2 regions of the Thalassobacillus sp. B23F22_16 genome follow, and region 1 is predicted to be linked to the other one. Evidence: a T-box and tRNA genes for the amino acid it is inferred to sense, from the RefSeq annotation. Region 1 holds a T-box; the other holds one or more tRNA genes.
What was found. A T-box is a leader RNA that pairs with one kind of tRNA and senses whether it is charged. The one in region 1 lies ahead of alaS (alanine--tRNA ligase), so its partner is inferred to be a tRNA-Ala.
Positions count from the first base shown of each region.

Region 1 (7,875 bases):
GTCTTTTGAACGGCAGTCAGCAGGAGATCTCTTTTGAAAACCTGTCCCATCAGTTAATACAAATGGGAGAAGAGGGCATTGTCCGTATCGAAATGGACCGTGTTTACCTCCCTTCCTTATTCCATGCAGAAAATGGATTTTGCCACCAATTAGAAAGAATTATAGCAAAAGATGTGGATGCTGATTACACACAAGCGGAATTATTAAAGATCATAGGCAAGGTAGAAGAAGAAGAAGCACTCAGCTATGGCCAGGACCAATTTCAGGCGATAGAAAAAGCGTTGCAATCAAAAGTGATGATTTTGACCGGGGGGCCTGGTACTGGAAAGACGACGGTCATTAAGGGGATTATTCGTGCCTACGCGGAATTAAATGAACTATCGCTTAATCCGGAAGATTATGATCAGGATCAGCCTTTCCCGTTTGTATTGACTGCACCCACCGGAAGAGCTGCTAAACGAATGACCGAATCCACTGGATTGCCTGCCAGGACGGTTCATAGGCTGCTGGGGTGGGATGGCAAGAATTCCTTTGAAAAAAATCAAAATAATCAGCTGGAAGGGAAACTTCTGATTGTAGACGAATTTTCTATGGTAGATATTTGGCTTGCCAACCAATTATTTCGTGCTATCCCTTCAGACATGCAAGTTTTAGTGGTAGGGGATGAGGATCAGCTTCCATCCGTTGGGCCCGGCCAGGTATTGACTGATTTACTAGCTTCGCAGCAGCTCCCATTTGTCCAACTGCAGGAAGTTTACCGGCAAAAGGAAGGCTCACGTATCATTCAGCTGGCTCATGAAATAAAAAATGACAGTTGTACTCTCCAGTCATTGCGAAAAGAACAGGATTTCACTTTTATCGATGCTGGGGAGAATCAATTAGTAGATGTTGTAACACAAATAGTCAAACGGGCAATGGATAAGGGGATTGAACGTCGTGAAATCCAGGTACTTGCACCAATGTATCGGACGCATGTAGGGATCAATAAACTAAATGAAGAAATCCAATGGTTAGTCAATCCGCCTAGTAAACAAAAAAGGGATATTAAATTCAAAGAGCTCGTCTACCGGACTGGTGATAAAGTGATTCAGCTTGTCAATCAACCGGAAGACGGTGTTTATAATGGAGACATTGGCGAAATTGTCGCGATTTTCAGGGAAGATGAAAATGTTGATCAGGTTGAACAGGTAGTCATTGATTTTGATGGAAAAGAAGTAGTCTATCCTAAGAAAGATTTATCTAATATCACACTTGCTTACTGTACTTCTATTCATAAATCGCAAGGGTCAGAATTTTCTATTGTCATAATGCCAGTAGTAAGAAGCTACCGACGTATGCTTCGAAAAAACCTTTTATATACGGCGATTACAAGAAGTAAGCGATCGCTGGTTATTTGCGGCGATAAGCAAGCATTCCTGGAAGGCGTCAAAACGGAAGACACCAACCTTCGAAATACGCATTTAAAAGAGAAATTGACAGAGAACAGCGCTACTCCAATTTCCGATGAGGAAGAAGAAGAAATCTCACCCTATGACTTTATGTAAAAATACAGCATCTAGTATTTTTAACTAAGAATTTTACACATAAACTCCCTTTAACTAAGACCTGGTTTCGAGATAGTGTGGTCCGTTACCATGAAAGGAAAAGGATGGGCAGGGACACGAGCCCTTCCCCACCGCCCCTTTTCCTCAAATAATGTCTCGAAATCAAGTCTTCGACTTTTCGGCCCTTTTGTTGAAGATTTAACAGAGCTCATTTATAAAGGGAAAGTGTGTATTTTCCATAATGGGATGCAGCAGTGAAAACAGTTTTAAATAGAGTATTACCATGTATAAACGAAGCTTTATCGGGACATGATAGGGGCTAAAAAGGAGTTTTTCTCTTGATTTGCCCTAACTGTCAACGGAAAGATATCGGAAAAGTCGGCACTAATCAGTACTATTGTTGGAATTGCTATATTGAACTATCCTATGAAAATGGCAGAATGAATGTCCATCAGATCGAAGAAGACGGCAGCTTAAGTTCTTTGAATGACTTGTTCTTCCAGGAAGCAGAATAAAGATGGAAGAGAAAATCAGACGCGCATTATACCGATTTGTGCTGCTGATCTTTATTCTATTAAGTTTATTTTTGCTGGCAAAGTTGTTTCCTTATTATAAGGGGATGTTGGTTGGCGTATGGAAGGTTCTTACACCTTTTCTAATTGCAGGTTTTATAGCATTTCTGCTCCATCCGGTCGTAGAGAAATTGCACGAACGCCATCTTCCGCGCTGGGCAGCGATTCTTGTAATCTTCTTTCTGTTTTTTGCAGGGGTGGGTTACGGGTTATATAAAGGTATACCGAGATTAATCAACCAATTAAGAGACCTGAATGCTCAAATTCCGGAATTTGCCGAAGGTTACCGAAACTTGATTTCACAAATCTATCAGCAAACATCTGATTTGCCGGAAAGCTTTCATGATCAGTTGACCGAGATTTTATACCAGCTGGAAACCTGGACGAACGAACGGGTGACAATGCTAATTGCGAGCTTCACTGGGATCATGGATGTACTAGTAGTGGCTGCTGTCATTCCTGTTTTGACATTTTATTTTCTTAAGGATATCGAACGGATTAAAGAGGCATGTAAGAAATTGACACCAAAACGGTTTCATTTCGAAGGGAAGACGCTGGTGCATGATATAAGCATTTCGTTAGGCGGCTATATACGAGGGCAATTTATTGTCTGTTTGTTCGTTGGATGCCTTTCTTTTATTGGGTTTTGGCTGATTGGAATTAATTATCCACTGCTTTTGGGCGTGGTAGTAGGGGCTACCAATATTATTCCTTACTTTGGGCCCCTGATTGGCGCTTTTCCCGCTGTTATTATAGCACTTACTACATCTGTGAAAATGGTAGTCTATGTGCTTATTACAATTATCGTTGTCCAGGTTATTGAAGGAAACCTGTTATCTCCATATATAGTAGGTAAAAGCATCCATATTCACCCGATACTTATCATCCTTGCTTTGCTTGTTGGAGAAGAGGCGGCCGGCATTCTGGGCATGATTCTGGCTGTCCCGATCCTAACCTGTATCAAGGTGATAGCAGAACACATATGGAGAGCAAAGGCCCCGCATTGACAACTACTGGATAGTTATCTATAATAACGCATATCAAAATCAATTTGTTATGGAATATGTTGACGGAACTGAGTATGCAGCAGACCATTCTTTAAGAGAGGGATTTCCTTGGCTGAGAGAGATCCTGGATGAAGGGCTGCAGAAGCTATTCCCGAGTGCGGTTAAAACCCGCCGGCCACGCACCGTTACCAGCGTCCAAGGTGATGGAGATATACTCCATAATCAGGGTGGTACCGCGGAAATGATACCCCGTCCCTGCTCAATAAGAGCAGGGACGGTTTTTTTATTTTTTTGTATCATCAGGAAAAGGTATCACCCGAAATTTTAAAAAACCATCCCATATTCTCTATAAATAACTTATGCGGAACAAGCTGTATTCCAGTTATTCCCACGAATTTGCAGATGGTTAATCAATGTTTACGCTTTAGTTGCTACAAGAATAATTCAGGAGGAATGAAAAGATGAAAAAACTGACTTCAGCAGAAGTACGCCAAATGTATCTGGATTTTTTCAATGAAAAAGGACACCGTACCGAACCAAGTGCCTCACTTGTCCCGCATGAAGATCCGACTTTATTATGGATAAATAGCGGTGTGGCAACATTGAAGAAGTATTTTGATGGAAGAGTGGTCCCTGAGAAGCCTAGAATCGTCAATGCGCAAAAATCTATCCGCACCAACGATATTGAAAATGTCGGGAAGACAGCACGCCACCACACTTTCTTTGAAATGCTCGGTAATTTCTCAATTGGAGATTACTTTAAAGAAGAAGCTATTCAATGGGGATGGGAGTTCCTTACTAGTCCGGAATGGATCGGGTTCGATAAAGATCTCCTATCGGTCACTGTCCACCCGGAAGATGATGAAGCTTATAACATCTGGAGGGATATAGTTGGTCTTCCGGAAGAGCGGATCATCCGATTGGAAGAGAATTTCTGGGATATTGGAGAAGGGCCGAGTGGGCCAAATACAGAGATTTTCTTTGATCGCGGCGAAAATTATGGGAACGATCCAAGTGATCCAGAATTATATCCCGGTGGGGAAAATGAACGGTATCTGGAAATATGGAACCTTGTATTTTCTCAGTTCAATCATAACCCTGATGACACGTATACCCCATTGCCAAAGAAAAATATTGATACCGGAATGGGATTAGAGCGGATGGTCTGTGTCATTCAGGATACACCTACTAACTTTGAAACGGATTTATTCATGCCGATCATCCAAGAAACAGAAAGGCTCGCTAACGTGAAATACGGGCAGGACACAGAATATGATGTGGCATTCAAAGTGATAGCCGATCATATACGTACTGTAGCGTTTGCGGTAGGTGATGGAGCTCTGCCTTCCAATGAAGGACGCGGATATGTGCTGCGACGTTTATTGCGACGTGCAGTAAGGTATGCAAAGCAAATTGGAATCCATGAGCCATTCATGTACAAGCTCGTTCCACAAGTTGCAGATATTATGATAGATTTCTATCCGGAAGTAAATGAAAAGCGGCCATTTATTCAAAATGTAATTAAAACTGAAGAAGAACGTTTCCATGAAACACTGAACGACGGACTTTCAATATTATCAGATATTATCAAGGAAGAAACGAACAAAGGTAATAATGTCTTCCCAGGTACAGAAGTCTTTCGTCTCTATGACACATATGGTTTCCCGAAAGAATTAACAGAAGAATATGTGGAAGAAGCAGGGTTTACCATGGATGAAGAAGGCTTCCAGAAAGAAATGGAAAAGCAGCGGGAGCGCGCTCGTAGTGCACGCCAAAAGTCGGACTCCATGCAAATCCAGGAAGGTGTACTTGGAGATGTTCAAGTTGAAAGTGAATTTATCGGCTATAATAACCTGGAAGTAGAAGCGAAGGTCGTGGAAATGATCAAAGAAAAGTCATTTGCAGACACAGCAGACTCAGGTGAGACAGCCTATATCTTTTTAGATCATACTCCTTTTTATGCGGAAAGCGGAGGTCAAATCGCTGATAAAGGATGGATAAAAAGCGATCAAGTAAGCCTGGAAGTGAAAAATGTGCAAAAAGCACCGAATGGTCAGCACATGCATGAAGTGGTAGTAACGGAAGGGAGATTAGAAAAGGGAGCAACAGTGACAGCTGTAGTGGATGCCTCGGCCCGTTCTTTTGTCGTGAAGAATCATACAGCTACACACCTGCTTCATCAGGCATTAAAAGATGTACTGGGCAATCATGTCAACCAGGCTGGTTCTTTGGTGGCTCCGGATCGTCTCCGTTTTGACTTTTCTCATTTCGGTTCTGTATCAGAAGAGGAGTTGCATCAAATCGAAGAAATGGTCAATGAGAAAGTCTGGGAGTCAATACCTGTACAGATCGAGTACAATTCTTTGCAGGAAGCGAAGGAAAAGGGCGCGATGGCTTTATTTGGTGAGAAGTATGGGGATGAGGTCCGTGTGGTTCAAGTAGGAGACTATAGCATGGAACTGTGCGGAGGTTGTCATGTGCTTAATACTGCTGAAATCGGCCTCTTCAAGATTGTCTCTGAGACAGGGATTGGAGCTGGTACAAGAAGGATTGAAGCAGTCACTGCAAAAGATGCTTATCAATATATGAACGGAAAAGAAACGCTTCTTAAGGAAGCGGCTGCACGTTTGAAGACAAAACCGGAGCAGGTACCTGAGCGAATTGACGTACTACATCAGGAATTGAAAGCAGAACAAAGAGAAAAAGAATCGTTAGCCAGTAAGTTTTCTAACCTTGAGGCGAGTTCCATTTTGAATGAAGTAGAAGAAGTCAATGGTATTCCTGTCCTTTCAAAACAAGTGAATGTCAAAGATGCAAATGCCCTTAGAAGCATGATGGATGAACTGAAGCAAAAGCTTGAATCAGGAATCATACTATTGGCAGCTTCGAATGGGGAAAAAGTCCAGTTAATTGCAGGAGTTTCCAAGGATCTTATCGAAGATGGTTACCATGCAGGGAAATTGATTAAAGAAGCGGCTGCTCGTTGCGGCGGTGGAGGCGGCGGTCGTCCGGACATGGCACAAGCTGGTGGAAAAGATCCATCGAAGATAGAAGAAGCGCTCCAATATGCAAAAGAATATGTTCAATAAACCCCGATGTTTTTCAAACTCCTGAATTAAGTATATAATGGAGTAAATCATAAAAAAGTGCGAGGTGTTAAGATGAGTTCAATGGACAAGACAATGAAATTTAATTTTTCAGAGGAGCCGTTTGAGCAGGATGTGCGTTCTGTACTACTTTCGGTACACGAATCGCTTAAAGAGAAAGGTTATAATCCGATCAACCAGATAGTAGGCTACCTGCTTTCCGGGGATCCAGCGTATATTCCTCGCCATAAAGATGCCAGGAACTTAATCAGGAAAATGGAACGGGATGAATTAATTGAAGAGCTGGTGAAATACTACTTGGAGGGAAACAAAGGTAAATAAATGAAAACAATGGGATTAGATGTCGGAGAAAAAACGATCGGAGTTGCAATCTCCGACGGTTTAGGCTGGACTGCCCAGGGTATTACAACAATTAAGTGGACAGAGCCGGACTTTGAAACGGCTATTGCCCCTTTAAAGGAACTCATCGATGAACATGAAGTATCCAAGGTAGTAATCGGCCTGCCAAAAAATATGAATGGAACGGTTGGGCCACGTGGTGAAGCCAGTAAGGAATTCGGGCAACAGTTAGAAAAAGCCTTCCAATTACCGATAGTTTACTGGGATGAACGTTTGACAACCATGGCTGCTGAACGTATTTTATTAAATGCAGATGTCAGCAGAAAAAAGAGAAAGAAAGTAATTGATAAGATGGCAGCCAGCATAATCTTACAGAGCTATCTGGATGCCAATCAATAAAGGAGTGGATTTGCATGGCCCTAGAAGAACAAGAGCGTATTATCATCCCTGATGAGAATGGGGAAGAACATCTTTTTGAGGTGTTATTCACCTTTGATGTGGACGAGACGAACCATTCTTATATTGCAGTAGTCCCAGCGGAACAAAAAGATGAGGAAGAAGTAGAAGTGTTCGCTTTCCGTTACGAAGAAAAAGAAGGCGATGACGATGATTTAGCTTTATATCAAATCGAGACAGATGAAGAGTGGAATATGGTAGAAGAAACATTGAACACGCTGACAGAAGAACAAGAATAAAAGAAAGCATAAAGCCTGCCCATAAGTCTCATTGGCTTACCGGGGCAGGCTTTTTTTATTTTAAATGGCTTTGAGACTGTACCTTATGTACTAATGGCGAGCTATCCGCGGAATAGGGACATTTCCCTTTTATTCTGCTTAAGGTGTCGTATCTTCAAAGAGGTAACTTTTTTGTTTATTCCGGGTAGAAAAGACAAAACCATTTGCGCATGAGACAACACAGGTACTCATCCTCTTTTGTCATTTACCCATAGAAAATATGGCGCTTTTTGTAGTATAATGTACCGGATGGATGAAGGAGGATGGCCAATGTCTGATTCGAACTTTAAAGATTTACATCAGAAACAAGTGAAAAAAAGAGGAGAAGAAGCAAGTACAGTACGTAAAGTCGTTGCTATCGTTTTAACCACATTGTTAGTTGTTTTCATTGGCGCTGGAATAGCCGGTTACTTATATATTAAATCAGCTTTAGAGCCCGTGGACCCGGAAGCAGAAGAAACAACCACTGTCGAAATTCCCCTTGGTTCTTCGACTTCTCATATAGCTAGTATACTTAAAGAGAACGACTTGATTAAGAATGAGATAATTTTTCGTTTTTATACAAAATTTAA
Region 1 covers NZ_JBIEKD010000006.1:3,244-11,118, reverse strand. Annotated here, with positions in the region: gene recD2 (SF1B family DNA helicase RecD2) at 1-1,544, shown strand, start outside; gene ACGTNI_RS06585 (YrzR-like zinc ribbon domain) at 1,883-2,059, shown strand; gene ACGTNI_RS06580 (AI-2E family transporter) at 2,062-3,123, shown strand; T-box leader at 3,174-3,383, shown strand; gene alaS (alanine--tRNA ligase) at 3,585-6,212, shown strand; gene ACGTNI_RS06570 (IreB family regulatory phosphoprotein) at 6,285-6,551, shown strand; gene ruvX (Holliday junction resolvase RuvX) at 6,552-6,968, shown strand; gene ACGTNI_RS06560 (DUF1292 domain-containing protein) at 6,983-7,264, shown strand; gene mltG (endolytic transglycosylase MltG) at 7,574-7,875, shown strand, end outside.

Region 2 (7,875 bases), on a different contig from region 1:
TCTCTTACCCGTATCTGGTGCCCGTTTTTCCTCTGTCATGACAGCAGTGGCTGCTACCTCACTTGCAGCTGATGTTTCTTTAGAAGATGTTGAAGGCTTGTCTTCCTCATTAGAAGAAGTGTCGATATTTTCACCTGCTTCTCCAATATAGGCTAATGTATTGCCCACTTTTAACGTTTCATCTTCTTTCGCCATAATTTTCAAGATTACTCCATTCGCCGGAGCCTCTAATTCATTGGTTATTTTCTCTGAGCTGATTGTAACCAGGGGTTCCCCTTTCTTCACTGGTTCGTTTTCCTTTTTCAACCATTCAGCAATGGTGCCCTCCTGCATGCTCATTCCGAATTTTGGCATCACCACTTTCTCCGCCATGGCATTCCCACTCCTTCTTTCATCAGATTAAAAACTAGTTAGATAGTTACGATTGATTCATCATCTATCAATTCAGAAACTACGGCTAATATTTTTTCAGGTGTTGGCAAATACAAGTCTTCTAAAGCTGGCGAGAACGGCACCGGGCTGTGAGGTGCAGTAACCATCTTAATCGGTGCATCGAGGTAATCAAAACCTTTATCAGCTACCAATGCTGAAATGTCGGTTGCTGCGTTGCAGCGTGGGTTGGCTTCATCGACGATGACCAGCCGGCTTGTCTTCTGAACTGATTTCAAAATTGAATTCTCATCCAATGGAGAAAGACTCCTAGGATCAACAACTTCGGCTTCGATTCCTTTTTGGGCAAGTTGTTCAGCCGCAGCAAGCGCTGTATTGACTTGCTTTCCGATTGCCACAATCGTTAAGTCGTCCCCGGCACGTTTGATGTCCGCCTTTCCAATCGGAATAGTATAATGTCCTTCTGGTACTTCCCCTTTGACGTTATAGAGGGTTTTATCTTCAAAGAACACTACCATATCGTCATCTTCTATAGCAGAAATCAGCAGTCCTTTGGCATCAGCAGGGGTGGAAGGGACCACAACTTTGACACCCGGAATTGCGGTAAACATGCCATAAAGGGTCTGCGAGTGCTGAGCTGCTGCACGAAATCCTGCTCCGTGCATCGTCCGGATTACAAGAGGAATTTTCGCGTGGCCGCCAAACATGTACCTTAATTTCGCACCCTGGTTCATCACTTCATCCAGACAGCTGCCGATAAAGTCATTAAACATCAATTCAGCAATTGGCCGCATTCCAGTGGCTGCAGCACTTACAGCAGCTCCAACATATCCTGCTTCAGCAATTGGCGTATCAAGAATCCGATCTCGTCCAAATTCCTGGACTAAGCCTTTAGTGACCCCCATTACTCCGCCCCAGGCATCTTCATCTCCGAGATGATCGAGGTCAGCTCCACCGGCTACATCTTCTCCCAGCAAAATAACATTTTCATCGTTTCTCATCGTTTCCTTAATCGCTTCATTAATCGCATCAGCAAATGAAATTTGTCTTGCCATCGTTTATTCCTCCCCGCCTGGTTTATAGTTCACGTACACATCCGTGGTCAGTTGATCGGCCTCCGGCATTGGGCTTTTCTCCGCAAACTCCACAGCATCTGCGACGGCCTGCCGCACGTTTTCATCAATGGAGTGGAGCTCATCCTCGGATGCAAGGTTATTCGATAATAGATGTTCCCGGAATCGAATAATTGCATCTAATTCATTCAGGTGCTGCTCTCGTTCCTCTGATGTTTTATAGGTCTGGGCATCGCCTTCAAAATGTCCATAGTTTCTATATGTGACACACTCGATCAGACTAGGTCCTTCTCCATTACGGGCACGTTCCACCGCTCGTTGTGCCGCTTCATAAACGGCCATCGTATCTTTTCCGTCCACCGTTTCACCCGGGATATTATATCCGGCTGCCCGATCAGCAATCGATTTACAACTGGAGGCATATTCAAACGGAGTCGATTCTCCATATCCATTGTTTTCCGCTACAAAAATGACAGGAAGGTTCCAGATTGCTGCCTGGTTGATTCCTTCATGGAAAGTTCCGTGGTTGTTGGCACCATCACCAAAGAAGCAAACCGCAACCCCGCCAGTTTTTCTCAACTTTGCTGATAACCCTGCGCCAGTCGCCAGCGGGAAACCACCGCCTACAATTCCATTTGCTCCAAGCATCCCTTTACTGACATCGGCAATGTGCATGGAGCCGCCTTTTCCTTTACATAAGCCCGTGGCTTTTCCATAGATTTCTGCCATCATGCCTTTCAAGTCGCACCCTTTAGCAATACAATGTCCATGTCCACGGTGTGTACTCGTAATGTAGTCCTTGTCATCTAAATGGGAACAAACGCCGACCGCAACCGCCTCTTCCCCAGCATATAGATGCACGAATCCGGGTATGGTTCCTGTACTGAATGTTTCATGGACCTGATCTTCAAACCGACGAATCTCTACCATCTTCTGATACATCCATTTGGCTTTTTCAGCTGTCAGTGCTTCTTGCTGGACTTCCGATACTCTCATACACGTCGCCCTCCTTAATTTTTGTAACGCTCTAACGGAATTTGCCTATGGAGCGTTCTACTTTTAACTGTTGCAAGTTTCATGCCAAAAAAGAAAACGCTTACATAATAAGCGTTTTTAAACATTCATCTATTAAATTTCGACTGGAAACTGAGACAAATCGGGAAACTGTCTCATTCTGTCTCAATATGTTCCATTATCCCAGATTGTATTTTTTCAATTTCCGATAAAAAGTGCTGCGGGGTATCCCAAGCTGCCGGGCAGCGGCCGAAGCTTTTCCTCCGTGCTGTCTTAACGCTTTTTCAATATACTCCTTTTCCATCTGCTCACGTGTGGACAATTCAACACAAAAGCTGTCTTCCCTTTCATATGGAGTAATTTGCCGAATATAGGTTTCAACTTCTGAAGGTTCTGGTGATTGCTCACCATATTCTGTATAAATACCTTCCAATACATTAAAAAGCTCCCGGATATTCCCTGGCCAATGGTAGCTTTGCAAAGCCCGAATAGCTTCTTTACTCCAGGTGAATGGCCAATTTTGTTTCCCAAAATAATAATCAACTAAGTCAGGAATATCCGATAACCTGCTTTTAAGCGGCGGCATGTGAAGAGGATAGACATAGATTCGATAATAAAGATCTTCCCTGAATTGCCCTTTCTTAACGAGCGCTCCAAGGTACCTATTGGTTGCTGTAATGAGACGGAATGTGACAGGTATCGGCTTTTTACCGCCAATAGGCACTACCTTTTTTTCCTGGAGCGTACGCAGTAGAGCAACCTGTGTTTTTACTGAGATGTCACCAATTTCATCCAAAAATAAAGTGCCACCATTGGCTTGTACTATTTTCCCTTCATAACCACCCTTTTGAGCACCAGTGAATGCTCCTCCTGTATAACCAAACAGTTCGCTTTCCAACAGGTTTTCAGGTATGGCACCACAATTGACCGCAACAAACGGGCCTTTGGATTTACTGCAATCATGAAGCGATCTTGCCATTACTTCTTTTCCTGTCCCTGTGTCTCCAGTAATATGAATGGTGACATTCTTATCAGCAGCCTTTTTCGCACGATCTATTACTTTTTGAAATGCGCTGCTTTTCCCGGCTACACCCTGAAATTGGAACGAGGAGTTCCAGCCTTGGACTGCAGGTGATTTTTTATGATTTGTTAAAGTGATTAGATGCCCGATGATTTCTCTTGAATCTTTTGCGTATACAGGAGACTTTTTGTGGTTTGTCGGTAATTCAGAAATGGCAGCAGGACCATTTGTAATGGCAGGGGATGCGTAAACCAACTGGTGATTACGATTATAAAGCATGAAGGAACGGTCACTGCCTCTTTCTTCTTTCAATCCAAAATGGATTAACTCAAGCTCTTCTTCCTTCATCATATGCTGCCACTTGCTCTCAATCGCATAGGCAGCAGCAACAACTGTCGCAAGCACATGTTGATAGTAATCGGGAATATAAGGACTTGAGATATCCAAAGCACCAATCACATCGCCATTCTCATCTTTAATCGGCGCAGCGGAACATCCCCATGTTTGCGATGCTACTGAAAAATGTTCCATCCCATTGATGGCGATTGGTTCACCAATTGCCAATGCTGTTCCGATTGCATTGGTTCCGACTTGTTCTTCCGTCCATTTCACACCCTCTGTAAAATTTATCTGACCCGCCGTGGCTTTCACTTGTTCCTCCCCTGCCATCCTTAGTACATAGCCCTCACGATCGACAAGGAGCAAAACCACATTAGAATCATGGTACATAGCTGCAAGCTTTTTGATAAATGGTTCTGCCAATTGTATCAGCCGGCTATTTTCTCTTCTCCGTGTCTGTAACGCCTCATAAGACAACAAGTGGGTGCCTTTCCCATTGTAAGGATCGACACCAAGACGTCTGCAATGGTTCCATGATGTCAGAATCCGCTCGTTAATACGTGAATCATCCAATACACCTTCCTGGACAAAACGTCTCCAATCACCTTTTGTGATTTGTTCCACCACGTGATACTTCACCTCTTTGAATGGTATTAAAGTATGTCAGCAAGAGAGCATTCTACTCCTAATATTCGATTAAAATTGCTCTGGTTCCTCCTTGTAACTACTTATATTTCTGAAAATTCCTACAAAATTCTCAAACTATTAAAATACTGTGCATAAAGGGTTTAGAAGCTTGAAGATGAGTTCATTTCCCGATTTTTGTAAAAAAAGATCGATAAATGTAAAACGAATATAAAAGGAATTTTTTGTCGGTTTGTCGAAATTAAGCAGTATGCATAAAAACTTAAGACACTATGAAAGGGTGTAAGTATGTTGAAGAATAGTCTTTTCAAATGGCTGCCCTATAAAGACCAGGATACAAGTGAAAAAAGATTAGTAGAAGTAATGAAACGTCTAAAGATTGGTGACTACCATTTTAATTGGGATCGCAGCAGTTGTTATATAGAATTCGATTACAAAGATCATTCCTATCGTTTGGAACATTCTGTAGAGAAAGCAAAAAGAAAAGGGATTTTGCTGAAGAACGGCCTTGATTGTTTAGCGGCATTGACCCAGACACTAGAGGACCTTTGTGTCATCATCGACCGCGGCACCTATCCGTTCGAAACATGGATAGCAGGGATGCAGGACGATTCAAAAGAAGAAGCACCAAAGATTGAGAGTAAGCATCAAAATGAAAGTAACGCAGAGACAGACAAAGAGGAGTTTAACAAGGAATTCATTCCTTTTCGTAAAGATTCAACCGTAAGAGATTTTGAACGAAAGCAGGTTGCCCAGGGAGGACAGCGTAAATAAATAAGGGAAAGTTATGTAATTTTAATATCAAATCGATTACATTAACTATATTCATGTCCTGATCTGATAAAATTTATAAAAAGAACGACAGCACCACATTGGCGCCTACCCCTGGCGCCAGTATAGTGCTGCTTTCTTAAGCAAGAAAACCAACCAGTGAAATCCGGTTGGTTTTTTTATGCGGAAAATAAAAAATAATAGAAAAACCCTTGTAATTAAACAAGGGTTTATAAGTGGAGCATAGCGGGCTCGAACCGCTGACCTCTTCGCTGCCAGCGAAGCGCTCTCCCAGCTGAGCTAATGCCCCGTAATTCAATTTTTCAACTCGACAATCAGTATTATATAACGACAATCCTATTTTTATCAAGAGGAAAATGAAAAAACTGCTAATTTTAATTCTATAACGGGACTTTCTTCATTGTTTATGCTGTTCCTTCACCGGGAAACGCTCTTTCTAAGGAGGCGATATCGATGCAACCGAACTATCAAATCTTTGGTGATGACGAAAAAATGGGTGAATCCATCGACCGAATCAAGAAACATGGGGTCGATGAGGATAACATCTATATTCTTTCCCATGACAATGACCATGTCAGACGAGCGAAAAGACAAACCGACGCAAATAAGATTGGTGTAAGCGAAACTGGTCTTGGTACAGCAACGAAAAATGTCTTCCGTGGTAAAGATGATAAACTGCTCTCCAAGATGAAAGAAATTGGCTTCGAGCAATCTACGGCTAAGGAACTCCATAAAGAACTAGAAAAAGGAAAAACGTTATTAGTTGTTACGAATGAAGAAGATGTAAAATTTTAATAAAAGAACCAAAAAGCGGAGGGGTCTATGACAGGTACCCTCCGCTTTGCTTTATTTAACGGGAACTTTGATATACTGGTTCAGCATGTTTTGCATCAATTGTTTCCCTTCCAGCGTCCCGATAGATTCCGGATGAAATTGGACACCTTCGATCGGATACTCTTTATGCCGGATACCCATGATTTCTCCGTCTACTGTTACAGCAGTTAAATCAAAGGTTTTTGGCAGACTTTCCATATCGACAATCAAAGAATGGTAGCGCATGGCTTCCATCGGGGATATCAGCCCCTCGTAAATTCCTTTTTCCTCGTGATGGATGTAAGATGATTTGCCATGCATCAACTTTTCCGTCTGTACCACTTCCGCGCCGAATGCCTGGGCGATGGCCTGATGTCCAAGACAGACACCGAAAATGGGGATTTCACCTTTAAACTCATCGATGACTTCTAAGGTCATCGGTGCATCGCTTGGTGAACACGGTCCCGGCGAAAGAAAAATCAAATCAGGCTGAAGATTTTTTATCTCTTCCAGGCTAACCTTATCATTACGACAGACAATGATTTCTTCCCCAAGCTCACCAAGATATTGCACAATGTTATAGGTAAAGGAATCATAATGGTCAATCATATAAATCATATTGCTCAGCTCCTCTCTGCTCTTCCTCCTCTGCTACTCGACTAGTTCACGTACATTCTCATAAAAACGATCCAGGGCTTCCTGACGCTTGCTATCATCTTTTAAATTTTCTACTTCTGCTTCCACCAGCCGAATGATTTTACTTCCGATAATGACACCGTCGGCATGGTCCCGAATCATTCGGACATCTTCATTCGTCGAAATGCCAAAGCCAACGGCAACAGGAACAGGGCTGTGCTCCTTCACTTTCCTGATAAAGTCGGTGACTTCTGACGACAGCTGGTTTTCGCCTCCGGTAACGCCAAGTGTGGATACGCAATAAAGGAATCCGCGCGCTTCCGATGCTATCTTTTGAATCCGTTCTTCTGAATTAGGGGCAACTAGCGAAATATATTCAATATCGTGCTTTAACGCCAGTTCTCTGACAGACTCGCTTTCTTCATGGGGCAGATCCGGAATCAGTACCCCTTCTGCTCCATGTTCCTCCAATAGTTTGAAAAGCTTTTCCTCTCCAATACGGAGGACTGGATTATAATACGTGAAAACGACAACTGGTATCTCCAGTCCCTTTTCACGCATTTCTGGAATCAATTCAATTGCCTGCTGCAAAGACATACCATTGTCCAATGCCCTTTTCGCCGCCCGCTGGATCGTCGGCCCATCGGCCAATGGATCGGAATAAGGAATTCCTAATTCCAAAATATCAGCACCAGCCTCCTGGAGTTTCAAGGCGAGGTCAATCGTCACTTTAGGAGTAGGATCGCCTGCTTCAATGAATGGGATGAACAAGTCTTCTGTCTTGTTCAATTTCCCTTGGAATGAAGTTTGTGTCAGCATATTATTCCTCCCCCTTGAAATGATTCATAATCGTAGCCAAGTCTTTATCTCCACGTCCCGACAGATTGATAAGAATCGTTTTATCCGGTGACATGTCTTTTGCTTCTTTGAAAGCCTGTGCTAAAGCATGAGCGCTTTCCACAGCAGGAATGATGCCTTCCGTCTCGGTCAGCAGCTTCAATGCGTTCATCGCTTCCTCATCGGTAACCGCTTCATAGCGTACCTGTTTGGAGTCGAACAAATAAGCGTGCTCCGGGCCGATGCCTGGATAGTCGAGTCCTGCGGAAATCGAGTATGGCTCGGTAATTTGTCCATGCTCATCCTGCAACAGGA
Region 2 covers NZ_JBIEKD010000005.1:144,157-152,031, reverse strand. Annotated here, with positions in the region: gene ACGTNI_RS06480 (dihydrolipoamide acetyltransferase family protein) at 1-372, opposite strand, end outside; gene ACGTNI_RS06475 (alpha-ketoacid dehydrogenase subunit beta) at 411-1,445, opposite strand; gene ACGTNI_RS06470 (thiamine pyrophosphate-dependent dehydrogenase E1 component subunit alpha) at 1,449-2,459, opposite strand; gene ACGTNI_RS06465 (sigma-54-dependent Fis family transcriptional regulator) at 2,656-4,464, opposite strand; gene ACGTNI_RS06460 (hypothetical protein) at 4,771-5,256, shown strand; tRNA gene ACGTNI_RS06455 (tRNA-Ala) at 5,491-5,563, opposite strand; gene ACGTNI_RS06450 (YflT domain-containing protein) at 5,728-6,069, shown strand; gene ACGTNI_RS06445 (anthranilate synthase component II) at 6,121-6,705, opposite strand; gene trpA (tryptophan synthase subunit alpha) at 6,739-7,542, opposite strand; gene trpB (tryptophan synthase subunit beta) at 7,544-7,875, opposite strand, start outside.
Region 2: it has a tRNA-Ala gene. The T-box ahead of alaS (alanine--tRNA ligase) is inferred to sense a tRNA for this amino acid. The anticodon was not compared.